Variovorax paradoxus: one gene and its partner. The protein of the gene in region 1 interacts with the protein of each later gene in a pairwise test. Links are inferred from orthologs where the notes say so. Each region holds a gene or a part of one and is shown on either strand. Other genes may lie near its edges. The genes, in order: L3V85_RS17670 and L3V85_RS21150.

Region 1 (7,498 bases):
CTTCGGCCTGGACGGTGCGCGAAGGCATGGGCGCGGGGGTGTAGTCAGGCGCCTGGGCGGCGGCGGGCAGCTCCGGGGTCTTGAAGTCCGGGCCGACCGCGCAGGCGCTCAGCAGCAGGGCGGTGCCGAGCACGGCACCTTGAACGGGCCACCTGGCGAGTCGGCGCGCGGCAACCGCGCGCGGCTCGATGGGGTGATCCTCCGACGCTTTGTTTTCTTGAATGGGCATGGGGCAGCGGTTGTACACCCGGAAACGCCGGGAGACCTGACTCTTTCGTGAATCTCGCAGCAATTGCTTCACGCCGCGAGGCCGGCGCGACGAAATTGGTATTACACGGCGCGAAATGCGTCGAGGCGGTGTCAAGTGCGGGCGCGTGCCGCCGGCGTTTTTATCCGGCCGGTCGAATCTGTTCCGCACGGGGCGCCGTATTGATCGCAGCCGCCGCGATTTTCACGGGGGTCCATTCAACAACCTGGAGCATTTCCATGCAACGCAAACTTCATCGTCTCGCAGCCGTCACCCTCGCCATCGCCATGTCCGCCGGTGCCGTTTCGGCCCTCGCGGCTTCGGTCATGGTGGGCGGTGCACCGATGCTGCCGACCAAGGACATCATCGACAATGCAGTCAACTCCAAGGACCACACCACGCTGGTGGCCGCGGTCAAGGCAGCGGGCCTGGTCGACACGCTCAAGGGCCCGGGTCCGTTCACCGTGTTCGCGCCCACCAATGAAGCCTTCGCCGCGCTGCCGGCCGGCACCGTCGACAACCTGCTCAAGCCCGAGAACAAGGACGCGCTGACCGGCGTGCTGACCTACCACGTGGTGTCCGGCAAGCTCGACGCGGCTGAGCTGAAGAAGGAAATCAAGGCCGGCAAGGGCTCGGCCGAACTGAAGACCGTGGCCGGCGGCGTGCTCGTGGCCAAGGAAAAGGGCGGCAAGATCATGATCACCGACGAAAAGGGCGGTACCGCCACGGTGACGATCCCCAACGTCTACCAGTCGAACGGCGTGATCCACGTGGTCAACAAGGTGCTTCTGCCCAAATAAGGTGCATCGGGAGAAGAATTAGCCAGGAATTAGCGTCGATCGAGGTCAGGTTGCAAGCAGGTTCGGAAGCGATATTCAAGTTTCTCCCTGTGGCCTGCATTCCTCTGATCCTCCCTCCTCCAGCAGGTCACCTTGAAGCCCGCCTTCGTGCGGGCTTTTTTTTGCCCGCCCTGCGCTCGCTGGGTCGGTCGGGCAGTCAGTCTTCGTCTTCCCACTTGCCGATGACGGTGCCCAGCACGGTGAACGCGGTGCGTATGGGTTCGTGCTTCGGGTTCAGCGGCAGCAGCCAGCGGCGGCCGTCTTCTTCCTTGTAGACCTTGCAGGTGACTTCGCCGCTGTCCTCCAGCTTGGCGATGACGCGCTGGCCGTCGGCCGGCGTCTTGCGCTGCGTGTCGACGAAGATGATCGACTCGGCGGGGTAGCTCTTGAGGTGGCCGCTGGTCGCGGTCATGCTGTCGCCGCGCATGCGCAGCGCATAGCTCTCGAGGCTGTGGTGGGCAATGCACGGAATCCACCGCTCGGCCCGGGGCTGGTCGGACACTTCGCGGCTCTCCCAGCGAACGGTGTCTGACCACTGGATGAGCGGCACGGTCTGCGGCGTGCGCGGGTTGTACGAAGGGCCGGCGGGCGGCGTGCGGGTCACGCGGTAGGGGCCGGGCGGCTCGTCTGCGCGGTCGCGGGCGGGGCGGACCTGGTCTTCGTCCCAGGGCGCGGGACCGTCGCCGGTGTCGAGCCAGTTGGGGTCGGCGCGGTAGGCGCGCGCCAGCGCGAGCACGCTCATCGAACGGCTGGTGTCGCCACGCTCGATCTTCGAAATGCTCGATTGCTTGACGCCCGAAACGGCTTCCGCCTGCTTCTGCGTCATCTTGGCGAATTTGCGCGCAGCGAGTGCGCGGCTGGCGATGCTCTCCATGCGCCGGGATTTAAGCGCAGATGAATATTCGTCATGGACTCTACAATATGAAAAACAGGGAGGGCATTGCCATGAAACCACGCGAGTTGGTACAGGCGCTGAGAGCCTTGGGGCTCACGCAGAAACAGATCGAGGCGCGGACCGGAATCCCGCAGCCGACGGTCAGCAAGATCGGCCTCGGGCGGGTGCGCGACGTGATGTCGCGCCACTACCTGGCGCTGCTGCTGGTCTACGAACAGGAAATGACGGGCCAGGTCGTGCAGCCGGCCCGGGTCTACACGCCGCGCAAGCGCACCGGCGATTGAGGCGATGCGCCGCCTCGGGCTGCCGTCGGGGCTGTGCCTCGACCGCGTGTTGTGCGTGCTGCTGGCATTGCTGTCGGCCGCAGCGCTGATCCATGGGTTGTGCGACGCGAGGCCGGCCTTTGCCGGCGCGGGCGTGTTCGGCCTGGCCGGTGCGTTGCAGGCGGCGATGGTGCTGCTGGACGACGATGCGCTCAGGCGCTCGCGTGCGGTTCGGGAGGCGCTAAGGCGAGCGTGGCGCTGACGCGCACGCAGTCCTTGATGTGCTGCTCGCCGAGCGCGCGCAGCGCGGCGTAGCCGAGGGCGGCCGAAACGATCTGCCCGGCAATGGGCACGTATTTGGTCGCCTGCTTGGCGGTCAGGCGCACGCCCGCATGCTTGGCCAGCCGGATCAGCAGGTCGCGCGTGACCAGCCGGCCCACCAGCAGGGCGCCCACGGTGGTGGCCGCCTTCTGGATGCGCTCGCGCTGGTGCGGCGCCAGCCGTTCGACCTGGGTGACCGACAGGCCGAACTCGGCGCTGATCTGCGGCACCAGCCGCGAGAGCAGGGCCGCGTCGGCCATCCAGTCGACGCCGGGCAGTGGCACGGCGCTGGCCGCGGCCGCCATGAGAGCCTTGCGGCCGATCAGGCGGCGCGCGCGGTGCACGGCGGCGACGAGTTTCTCGTCGCCCCGGGCCAGTTCGATGGCTGACGGCATCCAGTGCCCCTTTCAGGTTCCGGGTTGGGTCAGGCCGCGAGCGCTTCCAGCTGGTCCGACAGGGCCAGCCAGCGCTCCTCGAGGCGGCCGATTTCGTCGTTCAGAGCCTTCAGCCGCTTGCCGGCTTCGGCAATCTCGGCGGAGGGCAGCGGCTGGCTCATGCGGGCCTCGAGCGCGGTGCGTTCGGTGCCGGCCGCGGCCAGGCGCTCGTCGATCTGGGCGATCTCGCGCTTGATCGGCTTGGCCTGGTCGCTGCGCTGCTGGCGCTCCTGGGCGTCCTGCTTGCGCTGCTGCGGCGCGGCGGGCGCGGCCACCGGCGCTGCCGCGGCCGCTGCAGCCGTGACGGCCTCGCGCGTGGCGACCTTGGCTTCTTCACGCAGGCGCTTGGCCTCGTCGAGCAGGTAGCGCTGGTAGTCGTCCAGGTCGCCGTCGAAGTCGCCGACCACGCCGCGGCCGACCAGCCAGAACTCGTCGCACACCGAGCGCAGCAGCGCACGGTCGTGGCTCACCAGCATCAGCGTGCCTTCGAACTCGTTCAGCGCCACGGCCAGGGCCTCGCGGGTGGCCAGGTCCAGGTGGTTGGTGGGTTCGTCCAGCAGCAGCAGGTTGGGGCGCTGCCACACCATCATGGCGAGCACGAGGCGGGCTTTTTCGCCGCCGCTCATGGTGCCCACGGGCTGCTTGACCATGTCGCCGCTGAAGTTGAAGCTGCCCAGGAAGCCGCGCAGGGCCTGCTCGCCGGTGGCTTCCTTGGCATTGCTGCCGAGTTCGCGCGCCATGCGCACCATGTGCTCGAGCGGCGTGTCCTGCGGGCGCAGCACGTCGAGTTCCTGCTGCGCGAAGTAGCCGATGTTCAGGCCCTTGCCTTCGGTCACCTGGCCGGCCAGCGCGCCCATCTCGCGCGCGATGGTCTTCACCAGCGTCGACTTGCCCTGGCCGTTGGCGCCCAGGATGCCGATGCGCTGCCCCGCCAGCACCGAGCGGTTCACGCCGCGCAGGATGGTCTTGGGTTCTTCGTTCTCGCCGCCTTCCGGATTCTTGTAGCCGAAGCTCGCATTGGAGATCGACAGCATCGGGTTAGGAATGCTGCCCGGCTCCTTGAACTCGAAGGTGAAGTCGGCCTCGGCCAGGAGCGGCGCCACGCGCTCCATGCGCTCCAGTGCCTTGACCCGGCTCTGCGCCTGCTTGGCCTTGCTGGCCTTGGCCTTGAAGCGGTCGATGAACTTCTGCAGGTGGGCGATCTTGTCCTGCTGCTTGGTGAAGGCCTGCTGCTGCTGCTCCATCTGCAGCGCGCGCATGTCCTCGAACTTGCTGTAGTTGCCGCCGTAGCGCGTGAGCTGGGCGTTGGCGATGTGCAGGGTGACGTCGGTCACGGCGTCGAGGAACTCGCGGTCGTGGCTGATGACGATCATGGTGCCGGCGTACTTCTGCAGCCAGGCTTCGAGCCAGACGAGGGCGTCCAGGTCCAGGTGGTTGGTCGGTTCGTCGAGCAGCAGCAGGTCGCTCGGGCACATCAGCGCGCGTGCCAGCTGCAGGCGCATGCGCCAGCCGCCGGAGAAGCTGTTGACGGGCTCGTCGACCTCGTGCGCCTTGAAGCCCAGGCCCAGGATGAGCGCCTGCGCGCGGGGCACGGCGTCGTGCTCGCCGGCGTCGGCCAGGTCGGTGTAGGCGTGGGCCAGCTGCATGCCGATGTCGGCGTCGTCGGGGTTCTCGGCGTAGGCGGCCTCGATGGCGGCCAGCGCCTCGCGCAGCTCGGTCAGGCGGGTGTCGCCGCCGACCACGAACTCGGTGGCCGACTCGTCCGTCTCGGGCATGTTCTGCGCCACCTGGGCCATGCGCCACTGCTTGGGCACATAAAAGTCGCCGCCGTCTTCATGCAGCGTGCCGTTGAGCAGGGCGAACAGGGTCGACTTGCCGGCGCCGTTGCGACCCACCAGGCCGACCTTTTCGCCGGGGTTGAGGGTGACGGTGGCGCCGTCGAGCAGGACCTTGGCGCTGCGGCGAAGAATGACGTTTTTGAGAGTGATCATGAAAAAGAACCGTAGGGGCGATTATCCCGCCCGGCCCCTTCGGCTCGGCGAAAAGGGGAATAGGCGCGGGGGAATCGCCCGGTAAAGGGGGATTCGCAGCCAGATGCTGCGAGAAAGCGGCTGAAGGGAGCGTGGGCGAGCGTCGCTAACGCACGCCGGCACCGGCCCTCATGGCGCGGTGAGCGAGGCCAGGGCCGCGCGGGTCACGAGCAGCACCTGGTCTTCGCCTGCGGAGGTTTCGAGCCACACCACCTCGAGCTGCGGAAACGCCGCCTCGAAGTAGTCGCGCTCGTTGCCGATTTCCAGCACCAGCACCGCCTGCTCGCTCATGCGCGATGGCGCGTCGGCGAACAGCCGGCGCACGAAATCCATGCCGTCGGTGCCGCCGGCCAGGGCCAGCTCGGGCTCGGCGCGGTATTCGGCGGGCAAGGCGGCCATGCTGGCGCTGTTGACGTAGGGCGGGTTGCACAGCACCAGGTCGTAGGGGCCGGTCAGGTTCTTCAGGCCGTCCGATTCGATCAGCGTGACGCGCGCGTCCAGCTCATGGCGGGTGACGTTGATGGCCGCCACTTCGAGCGCCGGGGTCGACAGGTCTGCCGCGTCCACGGTCACGTCCGGATAAGTGAGCGCCGCGAGCACGGCCAGGCTGCCGTTGCCGGTGCACAGGTCGAGCACGCGCTTCGTGTGCTCGCCGAGCCAGTAGTCGATGCTGCCGTCGGCAATCAGCTCGGCGATGAAGCTGCGCGGCACGATGGCGCGCTCGTCCACGTAGAAGGGCACGCCCTGCAGCCAGGCTTCCTTCGTGAGGTAGGCGGCGGGCTTGCGGCTGGCAATGCGCTCGTCGATCAGCGCGGCGACCTTGCCGGCGTCGGCGGGCGACACGGGGGTGTCGGCCACGGCGTCGATGTCGTCCAGCGGCAGCTTCAGGCGCCACAGCACCAGCCAGGCGGCTTCGTCGAAGGCATTGGCGGTGCCGTGGCCGAAAGCCACGCCGGCGGCCTCGAGCTGCTTCGCGCCCGATTCGATGAGTTCGATGACGGTGCTCATGCGGCAAGCGCAGCATCGAGCTGCTTCAGCGTGCGCACGTAGATGTTCTTCAGCGTCTCGATCTCGGCCACGTCGATGTGCTCATCGATCTTGTGGATGCTGGCGTTCACCGGGCCGAGTTCGACCACCTGCCTGCAGATCTTGGCGATGAAGCGCGCGTCGCTGGTGCCGCCGCTGGTCGACAGCTCGGTCTCGATGCCGGTCTCGTCGCGGATGGCTCCCTGCACGGCGGTGACGAGTTCGCCCGGCGTGGTCAGGAAGGGCAGGCCGCCGATGGTCCAGGCCAGGGTGTAGTCGACCTGGTGCGCGTCGAGCACGGCGTGCACGCGCTGCTGCAGCGACTCGGGCGTGGACTCGGTCGAGAAGCGGAAGTTGAAGTCGATCACCGCGCTGCCCGGAATCACGTTGCTCGCGCCGGTGCCGGAGTGGAAATTGCTGATCTGCCAGCTGGTCGGCTGGAAGTAGGGGTTGCTCGCGGCGTCCCAGCCGCCGGCGGCGTTGATGGCCACCAGTTCGGCCAGCGCGGGCGCGACCGAATGCACCGGGTTCTTCGCCAGGTGCGGATAGGCGATGTGGCCCTGCACGCCCTTGACGGTGAGCTTGCCGCTCATGGTGCCGCGGCGGCCGTTCTTGATCATGTCGCCGCAGCGCTCCACGGCGGTGGGTTCGCCGACGATGCAGTAGTCGATGACCTCGCCGCGCGCGGCCAGCGTGTTGCAGACGACCACGGTGCCGTCGACGCCGGGGCCTTCTTCATCGCTGGTGAGCAGCAGTGCCAGCGTGAGGCGGGGCTCGGGCACGGCCTGCAGAAAATCTTCGATCGAGGTGACGAAGGCGGCCACCGAGGTCTTCATGTCGCAGGCGCCGCGGCCATAGAGCTTGCCGTCGCGGTGCGTGGGCGTGAACGGGTGGCTGGTCCATTGCTCGACGGGGCCGGTCGGCACCACGTCGGTATGGCCGGCGAACACGAGCGTCCTGGTCGTGGCGGCGGCATCGGCCGGGCGGCGCACGGCCCAAAGGTTGGTCACGCGGAAGTCGGCGGGGCCGCTTTCGATGGTCTCCAGCGTGAAGCCCAGTAGCGCCAGCCGCTCGCCGAGGATCTGCTGGCAGCCCGCGTCGTCGGGAGTGACCGAGGGACGCGAGATGAGTTGTTCGGCGAGCTGGAGGGTACGGGACATGTCGGAAGGAGTGGGACTAGAAACGGACGTCGAGCGTGATGTCCGTGAAGGTGGGTTCGTCGACCTGGTCGGTCAGGCTGCGGTCGTCGGCCGCCGCCTTGGGCGCGGCGCGGTTCTGCAGGCGCCACAGCAGGTTGGTGGGCGAGTCGGCCTGGGCCAGGCCTTCTTCGCGGGTCACGCGCTCTTCGGTGATGAGGCGGGCGATGTCTTCCTCGAAGGTCTGAGAGCCTTCGGCCATCGACTTCTCCATGGCTTCCTTGACGCCGGAGAAGTCGCCTTTTTC
Region 2 (7,997 bases), 760 kb from region 1 along the record:
GCCGTCGTTGTTCTGCTTCACGACCTGGTCCTTGCGGGCCAGCATCTTGTCGATGTCCAAGCCCAGGCCTTCGACCTTGATGCCGTGGTCGGCGAAGTGGTGGCCGGCCTGGTCGAAGTGCTCCGACGACTGCAGCAGCGCCTTCGAGGGGATGCAGCCGACGTTGGTGCAGGTGCCGCCCGGTGCCGGGCCGCCCTTGCCGTTCTTCCACTCGTCGACGCAGGCGACGTTGAAGCCGAGTTGCGCCGCACGGATCGCAGCGATGTAGCCGCCGGGGCCGCCGCCGATGACGACGACGTCGAATTGCTTGTTTGCCATCTGATTCTTTCTCCCGGATCAGATATCGAACAGCAGGCGCGACGGATCTTCGAGAGCTTCCTTCATGGCGACCAGGCCCAGCACGGCTTCGCGGCCGTCGATGATTCGGTGGTCATAGCTCATGGCCAGGTAGTTCATCGGGCGGATCACGATCTGACCGTTCTCGACCACGGCGCGGTCCTTGGTGGCGTGCACGCCCAGGATGGCCGACTGGGGCGGGTTGATGATCGGGGTCGAGAGCATCGAGCCGAAGGTGCCGCCGTTCGAGATGGAGAACGTGCCGCCGGTCATGTCTTCGATGCCCAGCTTGCCGTCTTGCGCCTTCTTGCCGAACTCGGCGATCTTCTTCTCGATGTCGGCGAAGCTCATCTGGTCGGCATTGCGCAGGATCGGCACCACCAGGCCGCGCGGCGAACCGACGGCGATACCGATGTCGAAGTAGCCGTGGTACAGGATGTCGTTGCCGTCGACCGAGGCGTTGATCACCGGGTACTTCTTCAGTGCGTGCACTGCCGCCTTCACGAAGAAGGACATGAAGCCGAGCTTCACGCCGTGTTCCTTGGTGAAGCTGTCCTGGAAGCGCTTGCGCAGTTCCATGACGGGCGCCATGTTGACTTCGTTGAAGGTCGTCAGGATGGCGTTGGTCGACTGCGACTGCAGCAGGCGCTCGGCGATGCGGGCGCGCAGGCGGCTCATAGGCACGCGTTGTTCCGGACGCTCGCCCAGGTCGGGCGCGCCGGTGGGCGCTGCGACTTGCGGCAGCGCGGGCTTGGCAGCCGGCGCGGCGATGGTGGCGGCAGGTGCCGCGGGCTTGGCGCCCGAAGCAACGGCGCCGAGCACGTCACCCTTGGTGACGCGGCCGTCCTTGCCGGTGCCGGCAACGTCGCTGGTCTTCAGGTTGTTGTCGGCCAGCAGCTTGGCGGCGGCGGGCATGGCCACGTCGGCCTTCGAGCCACCGGTGGCAGCGGCTGCCGAGGCAGGCGCCGCGGCTGCCGGAGCAGCGGCGGGTGCTGCTGCGGCAGCAGCCGGCGCGGCAGCCGAAGCCTTGCCTTCGGTGTCGATCTTGGCGATCAGCTGCTCGGCCACCACGGTGGCTCCGTCGGGCTGCACGATTTCGGCCAGCACGCCGGCCGATGGCGCGGGCACTTCGAGCACGACCTTGTCGGTCTCGATCTCGATCAGGATTTCATCGACGGCGACGGCTTCGCCGGCCTTCTTCTTCCAGGTGAGCATGGTGGCTTCGGCCACGGATTCGGAAAGCTGGGGGACTTTGACTTCTACGATAGACATGTGGAGTTAGCTCCGTTTTGTTCTTCAGGTGTTCGTGTGAAAAGGGACAGGTATTACTTGGTCAGCACGAAGCCCTTGAGCTTGCCGAACGCGCCGTCGACCAGCGCCTTCTGCTGTTCCTGGTGCAGGTGCGAGTAGCCCACCGCCGGCGATGCCGAGGCGGCACGGCCGGAGTAGCCGAGCTTCTGGCCGTCCTGCATGTTTTCGTGGATGTAGTGCTGCACGAAGAACCAGGCGCCCTGGTTCTGCGGCTCGTCCTGGCACCAGACCACGTCGACGAGGTTCGGGTACTTCTTGATCTCGGCGGCGAATGCCTTGTGCGGGAACGGATAGAGCTGCTCGACGCGGATGATGGCCACGTCTTCGTTGCCCAGTTCTTCGCGCTTCTTGGCCAGGTCGTAGTAGACCTTGCCCGAGCAGGCGATCAGGCGCTTGACCTTGTCGGCCTTCAGGCCCTTGCTGTCCGGAATGACGGTCTGGAAGCTGCCCTTGGTGAACTCGGACAGCGGCGAGGTCGCGTCCTTGTTGCGCAGCAGCGACTTGGGCGTGAGGATGATCAGCGGCTTGCGCAGGTTGCGCACCATCTGGCGGCGCAGCACGTGGAAGATCTGGCTGGCCGTGGTGGGCTGGACCACCTGCATGTTGGTGTCGGCGCTCAGCTGCATGAAGCGCTCCAGGCGTGCCGAGCTGTGCTCGGGGCCCTGGCCTTCGTAGCCGTGCGGCAGCATCATGGTCAGGCCGTTGACGCGGCCCCACTTCACTTCGCCCGAGGCGATGAACTGGTCGATCACCACTTGCGCGCCGTTCACGAAGTCGCCGAACTGGGCTTCCCAGATCACGAGCGTGTTCGGGTCGTTCGAGGCGTAGCCGTATTCGAACGCGAGCACGGCTTCTTCCGACAGGATCGAGTCGATGACGACGAACGGAGCCTGGTTGTCGGCCACGTTCTGCAGCGGCGTGTAGGTGCCGGTGTCGAACTTCTCGCGGTTCTGGTCGTGCAGCACGGCGTGGCGGTGCGTGAACGTGCCGCGGCCCGAGTCTTCGCCCGACAGGCGAACCGGGTAGCCGCTGGCCACCAGCGAGGCGAAGGCCATGTGCTCGCCCATGCCCCAGTCGATGTTGACGTCGCCGCGGCCCATGGCCGCGCGGTCGTCCAGCACCTTCTTCACGAGCGGGTGCACGGTGAAGCCTTGCGGCACGGCCGTGATCTTCTCGGCCAGGCGCTTCCACTCGCTCGAGGGAATGGCGGTGTCGCCGGCATCGGTCCACTTCTTGTTGAGGTACGGGCTCCAGTCGACGGCGTACTTGCTCTTGAAGTTGGTGAGCACGGGGTCGACGGTGTTCTTGCCTTCGTCGAAGGCGGCGCGCTGCGCCTTGACCATGTCGTCGCCGAGCGTGTCGCCCAGGCCTTGAGCGGCCAGCTTGTCGGCGTACAGCTTGCGCGTGCCGGGGTGCTGGGCGATCTTCTTGTACATGAGCGGCTGGGTGAGCGAGGGGGTGTCCTGCTCGTTGTGGCCCAGCTTGCGGAAGCAGATGATGTCCACGACCACGTCCTTCTGGAACTCCATGCGGAAGTCCAGGGCGATCTGGGTGGCGAGCACCACGGCTTCGGGATCGTCGCCGTTCACGTGCAGCACGGGTGCTTCGATCATCTTGACGATGTCCGAGCAGTACAGCGTCGAGCGGCTGTCGCGCGGGTCGCTGGTGGTGAAGCCGATCTGGTTGTTGATGACGATGTGCACCGTGCCGCCGGTGGAGTAGCCACGGGTCTCGGCCAGCGCCAGCGTTTCCATCACGACGCCCTGGCCTGCGAAGGCGGCGTCGCCGTGCACGATCACGGGCAGTACCTGCTTGCCCAGCGGGTCGCCGCGGCGGTCCATGCGGGCACGCACCGAGCCTTCGACCACGGGGTTCACGATTTCAAGGTGCGAGGGGTTGAACGCGAGGCTCAGGTGCACCGGGCCGCCGGGGGTGGTCACGTCCGAGCTGAAGCCCTGGTGGTACTTGACGTCGCCGCTGGGCAGGTCTTCGGGGGCGGTGTGGTCGAACTCTGCGAACAGGTCGGCCGGCATCTTGCCGAGCGAGTTGACCAGCACGTTCAGGCGGCCGCGGTGGGCCATGCCGATCACGATTTCCTGCACGCCCTTGACGCCGGCCTGGTTGATCAGCTCGTCCATCGCGACGATGAAGCTTTCGCCGCCTTCGAGCGAGAAGCGCTTCTGGCCGACGTACTTGGTGTGCAGGAAGCGCTCGAGGCCTTCGGCGGCCGTCAGGCGGTTCAGCACGTGCTTCTTCTGCTCGGCGCTCAGCTTGGGGTTGGTGCGGGCGCTTTCGAGCCGCTGCTGCCACCAGCGCTTGTGGTTCTGGTCGGTGGTGTACATGTACTCGGCGCCCATCGTGCCGCAGTACGTTTCGCGCAAGGCGTTGAGCAGGTCGCGCAGCGACATGGTCTCCTTGCCGAAGAAGGTGTTGCTCGTGTTGAACACCGTTTCGAGGTCGGCATCGGCAAAGCCGTAGAACGAGGGCTCGAGTTCAGGAATGGCGGGACGCTCGGCGCGCTTGAGCGGATCGAGGTCGGCCCAGCGGGCGCCGACGTTGCGGTAGGCGGCGATCAGCTGCTGGACGGAGGTGCGCTTGCGGCCGAGTTCGGAGTCGGCGCCGCTGGCCTGCACGACCTTGGTCGTGCCCTGCTTCGCGCGTTCGGCGAAGGCGTTGATGACCGGCAGGTGCGGGACGTCGCGGGTGTTCGTGCCGTCGGCGGCGGGGACGTTCTGCAGCGCGTCGAAGTACGAACGCCAGTTGTCGGGCACGCTGCCGGGGTTGGAGAGGTAGTTTTCGTACATCTCTTCGACATAGGGCGCATTGCCGCCGAAGAGGTAGGTGTTGCCTTGATAGGCGGTGTACGCCGATGGCGTCGATGAATCGCTCATGATCCGCTGACCTTCGCTTCCCTGAAGGAAGCACTAGCTGGTTAAGAAACCTTCCGCGACACGGCTGAACCGATTGGCGGATGCGACTGTGGCTGGGGAAGGGCCTGAGTACCTTGGCATTGTGCCACGTCAACCATATGACGATTCAAAGGACCTACGCAACCCCCTCCCCCGCTAACTCAGACGGAAGAAAGTAACTGTTTGATCTGCTGCAGCGTGGCGGGATCGTCGATGGTGGTCAGGTCGCCCGGATCGCGCTGCTCGCACACGGCCTGGATGGCACGGCGCAGCAATTTGCCGCTGCGCGTCTTGGGCAGCCCGCTCACGAAGCGCACGCGCGCGGGACGGGCCAGCGCGCCGAGCTGGTCAGCCACCAGCTTCATGATTTCACCTTCCAGCTTGAGCGCCAGGTCGGCGTCGGCCACGGCCTTTCCGTCCTTCGGAACGACGAAAGCCATCGCGACCTGCCCCTTGAGCGCATCGGCCACGCCGACCACGGCCACTTCGGCGACGTTGGCATGGCCCGAAATGCTCTCCTCGATCTCGCGCGTGCCGAGGCGGTGACCCGCGACGTTGATCACGTCGTCTGTACGCCCGAGGATGTAGAAATAGCCGTCCTCGTCGCGAATGCCCCAGTCGAAGGTCGAATAGACCATCTTGCCGGGCACGCTTTTCCAGTAGGTGTTGACGAAGCGCGCGTCGTCCTTCCACACGGTCAGCATGAAGCCGGGCGGGGTTGGGCCCTCGACCACGACCACGCCTTTCTCGTTGGCGCCGGTCAGTTCCTCGCCGGTCGACTCGTGCAGGATCTTGATGCGGTAGCCGTACATCGGCACGCCCGGGCTGCCGAACTTGCTGGCCTTGGCCTCCACGCCGTTGGCGATGGTGATCATCGGCCAGCCCGATTCGGTCTGCCAGTAGTTGTCGATGATCGGCACGCCCAGGCCCTCGCTGATCCAGCGGGCGGTCGGCTCGTCGAGCGGTTCACCGGCCAGGAACAGCGCGCGCAGGGTCGACAAGTCGTACTTTTTCAGCAATGCCGGGTCTTGCTTCTTGAGCACGCGCACCGCGGTCGGCGCGCTGAACATCACCGTCACCCTGTATTTCTCGACGAGGCGCCACCAGATGCCGCCGTCCGGCTGGCGGTCGATGCCTTGGGTGGGCAGGCCCTCGTACATGATGGTCGCCATGCCCGCGATCAGCGGGCCGTAGACGATGTAGCTGTGGCCCACGACCCAGCCGATGTCGCTGGTCGAAAAATAGGTTTCGCCGGGCCTGCCGTCGAAGATGTGCTTCATGCTGGCGGCCAGCGCCACCGCATAGCCGCCCACGTCGCGCTGCACGCCCTTGGGCTTGCCGGTGGTGCCGCTCGTGTAGATGGTGTAGCTGATATCGGTCGATTCCATCCAGGTGCAAGGCACCTTGGCGTCGATGTGCCGCTGCCGCAGCTCGGCGGCGAGGTGGTCGCGGCCCGCCGCCAGGTCCATGGGCGCGAGGCCGCGGTCGGTGAGCAGCACCGCGGAGGGCTTGTGCTTCGAAAGGCGGATCGCCTCGTCGAGCAGCGGCTTGTATGCGATGACCTTGCCGCCGCGCGAGCCGGCATCGGCGCTCACGATCACCTTGGGCTCGGCGTCCTCGATGCGCGTGGCCAGCGAAACGCTCGCGAAGCCGCCGAACACCACGCAGTGAATCGCGCCGATGCGCGCGCAGGCCAGCATGGCGAACGCGGCCTCGGGAATCATCGGCATGTAGATGAGCACGCGGTCGCCCTTGCCCACGCCCAGTTCCATCAGGCTGGCGGCGGTGCGCTGCACTTCGGCGTGCAGCTCGTCGAAGCTGTAGCTCTTCTCGACGCCGGTTTCGGTGGAAACGAAGACCAGCGCGGGCTGGCCGCCGCGCGTGGCCAGGTGCCGGTCGACGGCGTTGTGGCAAAGATTGGTGGTGCCGCCGACGAACCAGCGCGCGAACGGCGGCTGGCTGGCGTCGAGGATCTGCTGCGCCGGCGTGTGCCAGTCGATCAGCTTCGCCTGTTCGGCCCAGAAGGCCTCCGGCTCATCCACGGACTGGCGATAGAACTCTTCGAAGCGGCTCATCTGACTTGTCTCCGTTTTATGTTTTCGTTCTGGCTGTCGCGCCAAAACTGAATTCATAATTATGGAGACCGATCTTGCAGCAAGCTGACGGCCGGTACAACCCGGCCAAGCCCCAGCACTGGCCGCGCCGGCTTATCGGATCAGGGTCTGCAGGTCGCGAAACGCCGGATGCTCGGCGGTGCGCAGCCATTCGAAACCGACCATCTCGGTCGTGACCAGTTCCGCGCCCGCGCCGGCCAGGCGGTCGAACGCGGCGTCGCGGTTGCGCTCGGTGCGCGAGCTGCAGGCGTCGGTGACGACCCACACTTCGAATTCGTCTTCCAGCAGGTCCAGCGCGGTCTGCAGCAGACAAACGTGCGCTTCGCAGCCGGCGATCACGATGGTGTTGCGCTCTTCGGGCGCGGCTTGCGGCTTCTGCAGGTGCTTCGGCAGGCTTCGGGCATTGCCTTGCGGCGCGGCCTTGGCGGGCGCTCGCAGCCATTCGCCGAGGCCCTCTTCCACGCCGCTGAAGTGCATCTTTGCCAGCGTCTTCTTGCACAGCGCGCGGATGTCCGGCAGGTTTTCGCCCAGCTTGGACGGGTTCTGCTCGGTGCCCCAGACCGGCACGTCGACCCACTTCGCCATCTGGCCGAGGCGCACGGCATTCTTCGCAACGGCCTCGCTTTCGAAGACCGCCGGCATCAGCCGTGCCTGGTAGTCGACCAGCACGAGTTGGGATTGCGAAGCGTCGAGCAGCATGAACGGATTCTTTCTTGTAGAGGTTTAGATTGGGCTAAACCGTACCACTGAAAAGACCGGGTTTGCCCGCTTGGGCTGCAACGCGCTCCACGAGCTGCGCCACGTAGGTCTTGAACAGCGCGTCGGCCGACTGCCTGAACATGCGGATGCGCCCGGTGTGCTGCATCAGCAGCAGGCCGACGCCGTGCGCGAAGAGCGAGGTGTTTTCCCGCAGGGCAGCTTCCGCATCGAGGCCCATGGCCTGCAGCGCGTCTTCGCAGGGGCGAAGGGCCTGATGCAGGTGGTCGTTGAGTTCATGGTCGAGCTCGCTGGTCAACCCGCGCGGGCGCATGCCCTGCACCAGATAGAAGCCGAGATCGAGTTCGCGCGGGTTCGCGGCGTAGAAGTCGAACCAGGCCTGCGCCTTCGCGGCCAAGGTGAGGTCGGGGCGCCCTTCGGACGCCGGCGCATCGGCGACCGCCGTCTGCAGCCGCTGGATCGATTCATCGAGCAGCGCGCCGTAGATCGCCTCCTTGCTCTCGAAATAGGAGTAGATGGCGCCCGGCGTGTAGCCGGCCCTGCGCGCGATTTCGCGAATGCTCGCGCCCTCGATGCCGGCCTCCAGGAACACGGCGCGCGCGGCGTCGAG

Evidence for each region.
Region 2: the proteins of L3V85_RS17670 (region 1) and L3V85_RS21150 interact in binary tests that used the Escherichia coli proteins (3 or more experiments, as listed by UniProt). The link is inferred for Variovorax paradoxus from one-to-one orthologs.

The regions. Positions count from the first base shown.
Region 1 is NZ_CP091716.1:3,790,936-3,798,433, forward strand. Bases 2,491-5,375 are described here. They hold L3V85_RS17670 (ABC-F family ATP-binding cassette domain-containing protein), read right to left. Parts: upstream 4,991-5,375; coding sequence 2,990-4,990; downstream 2,491-2,989. Other genes in these bases: L3V85_RS17660 (hypothetical protein), read left to right, coding at 2,491-2,506; L3V85_RS17665 (hypothetical protein), read right to left, coding at 2,491-2,960; prmB (50S ribosomal protein L3 N(5)-glutamine methyltransferase), read right to left, coding at 5,159-5,375. Also shown: L3V85_RS17640 (efflux transporter outer membrane subunit), read right to left, coding at 1-229; L3V85_RS17645 (fasciclin domain-containing protein), read left to right, coding at 487-1,047; L3V85_RS17650 (helix-turn-helix domain-containing protein), read right to left, coding at 1,244-1,960; L3V85_RS17655 (helix-turn-helix domain-containing protein), read left to right, coding at 2,032-2,265; more of L3V85_RS17660, read left to right, coding at 2,270-2,490; more of L3V85_RS17665, read right to left, coding at 2,457-2,490; more of prmB, read right to left, coding at 5,376-6,037; dapE (succinyl-diaminopimelate desuccinylase), read right to left, coding at 6,034-7,215; L3V85_RS17685 (PilT/PilU family type 4a pilus ATPase), read right to left, coding at 7,232-7,498. UniProt on the Escherichia coli protein: Genetic data indicate it may be involved in ribosome assembly or function.
Region 2 is NZ_CP091716.1:4,551,206-4,559,202, forward strand. Bases 1,462-4,845 are described here. They hold L3V85_RS21150 (2-oxoglutarate dehydrogenase E1 component), read right to left. Parts: upstream 4,539-4,845; coding sequence 1,662-4,538; downstream 1,462-1,661. Other genes in these bases: odhB (2-oxoglutarate dehydrogenase complex dihydrolipoyllysine-residue succinyltransferase), read right to left, coding at 1,462-1,608; L3V85_RS21155 (propionate--CoA ligase), read right to left, coding at 4,718-4,845. Outside these bases: lpdA (dihydrolipoyl dehydrogenase), read right to left, coding at 1-318; more of odhB, read right to left, coding at 337-1,461; more of L3V85_RS21155, read right to left, coding at 4,846-6,688; L3V85_RS21160 (isochorismatase family protein), read right to left, coding at 6,764-7,369; L3V85_RS21165 (TetR/AcrR family transcriptional regulator), read right to left, coding at 7,404-7,997. UniProt on the Escherichia coli protein: E1 component of the 2-oxoglutarate dehydrogenase (OGDH) complex which catalyzes the decarboxylation of 2-oxoglutarate, the first step in the conversion of 2-oxoglutarate to succinyl-CoA and CO(2).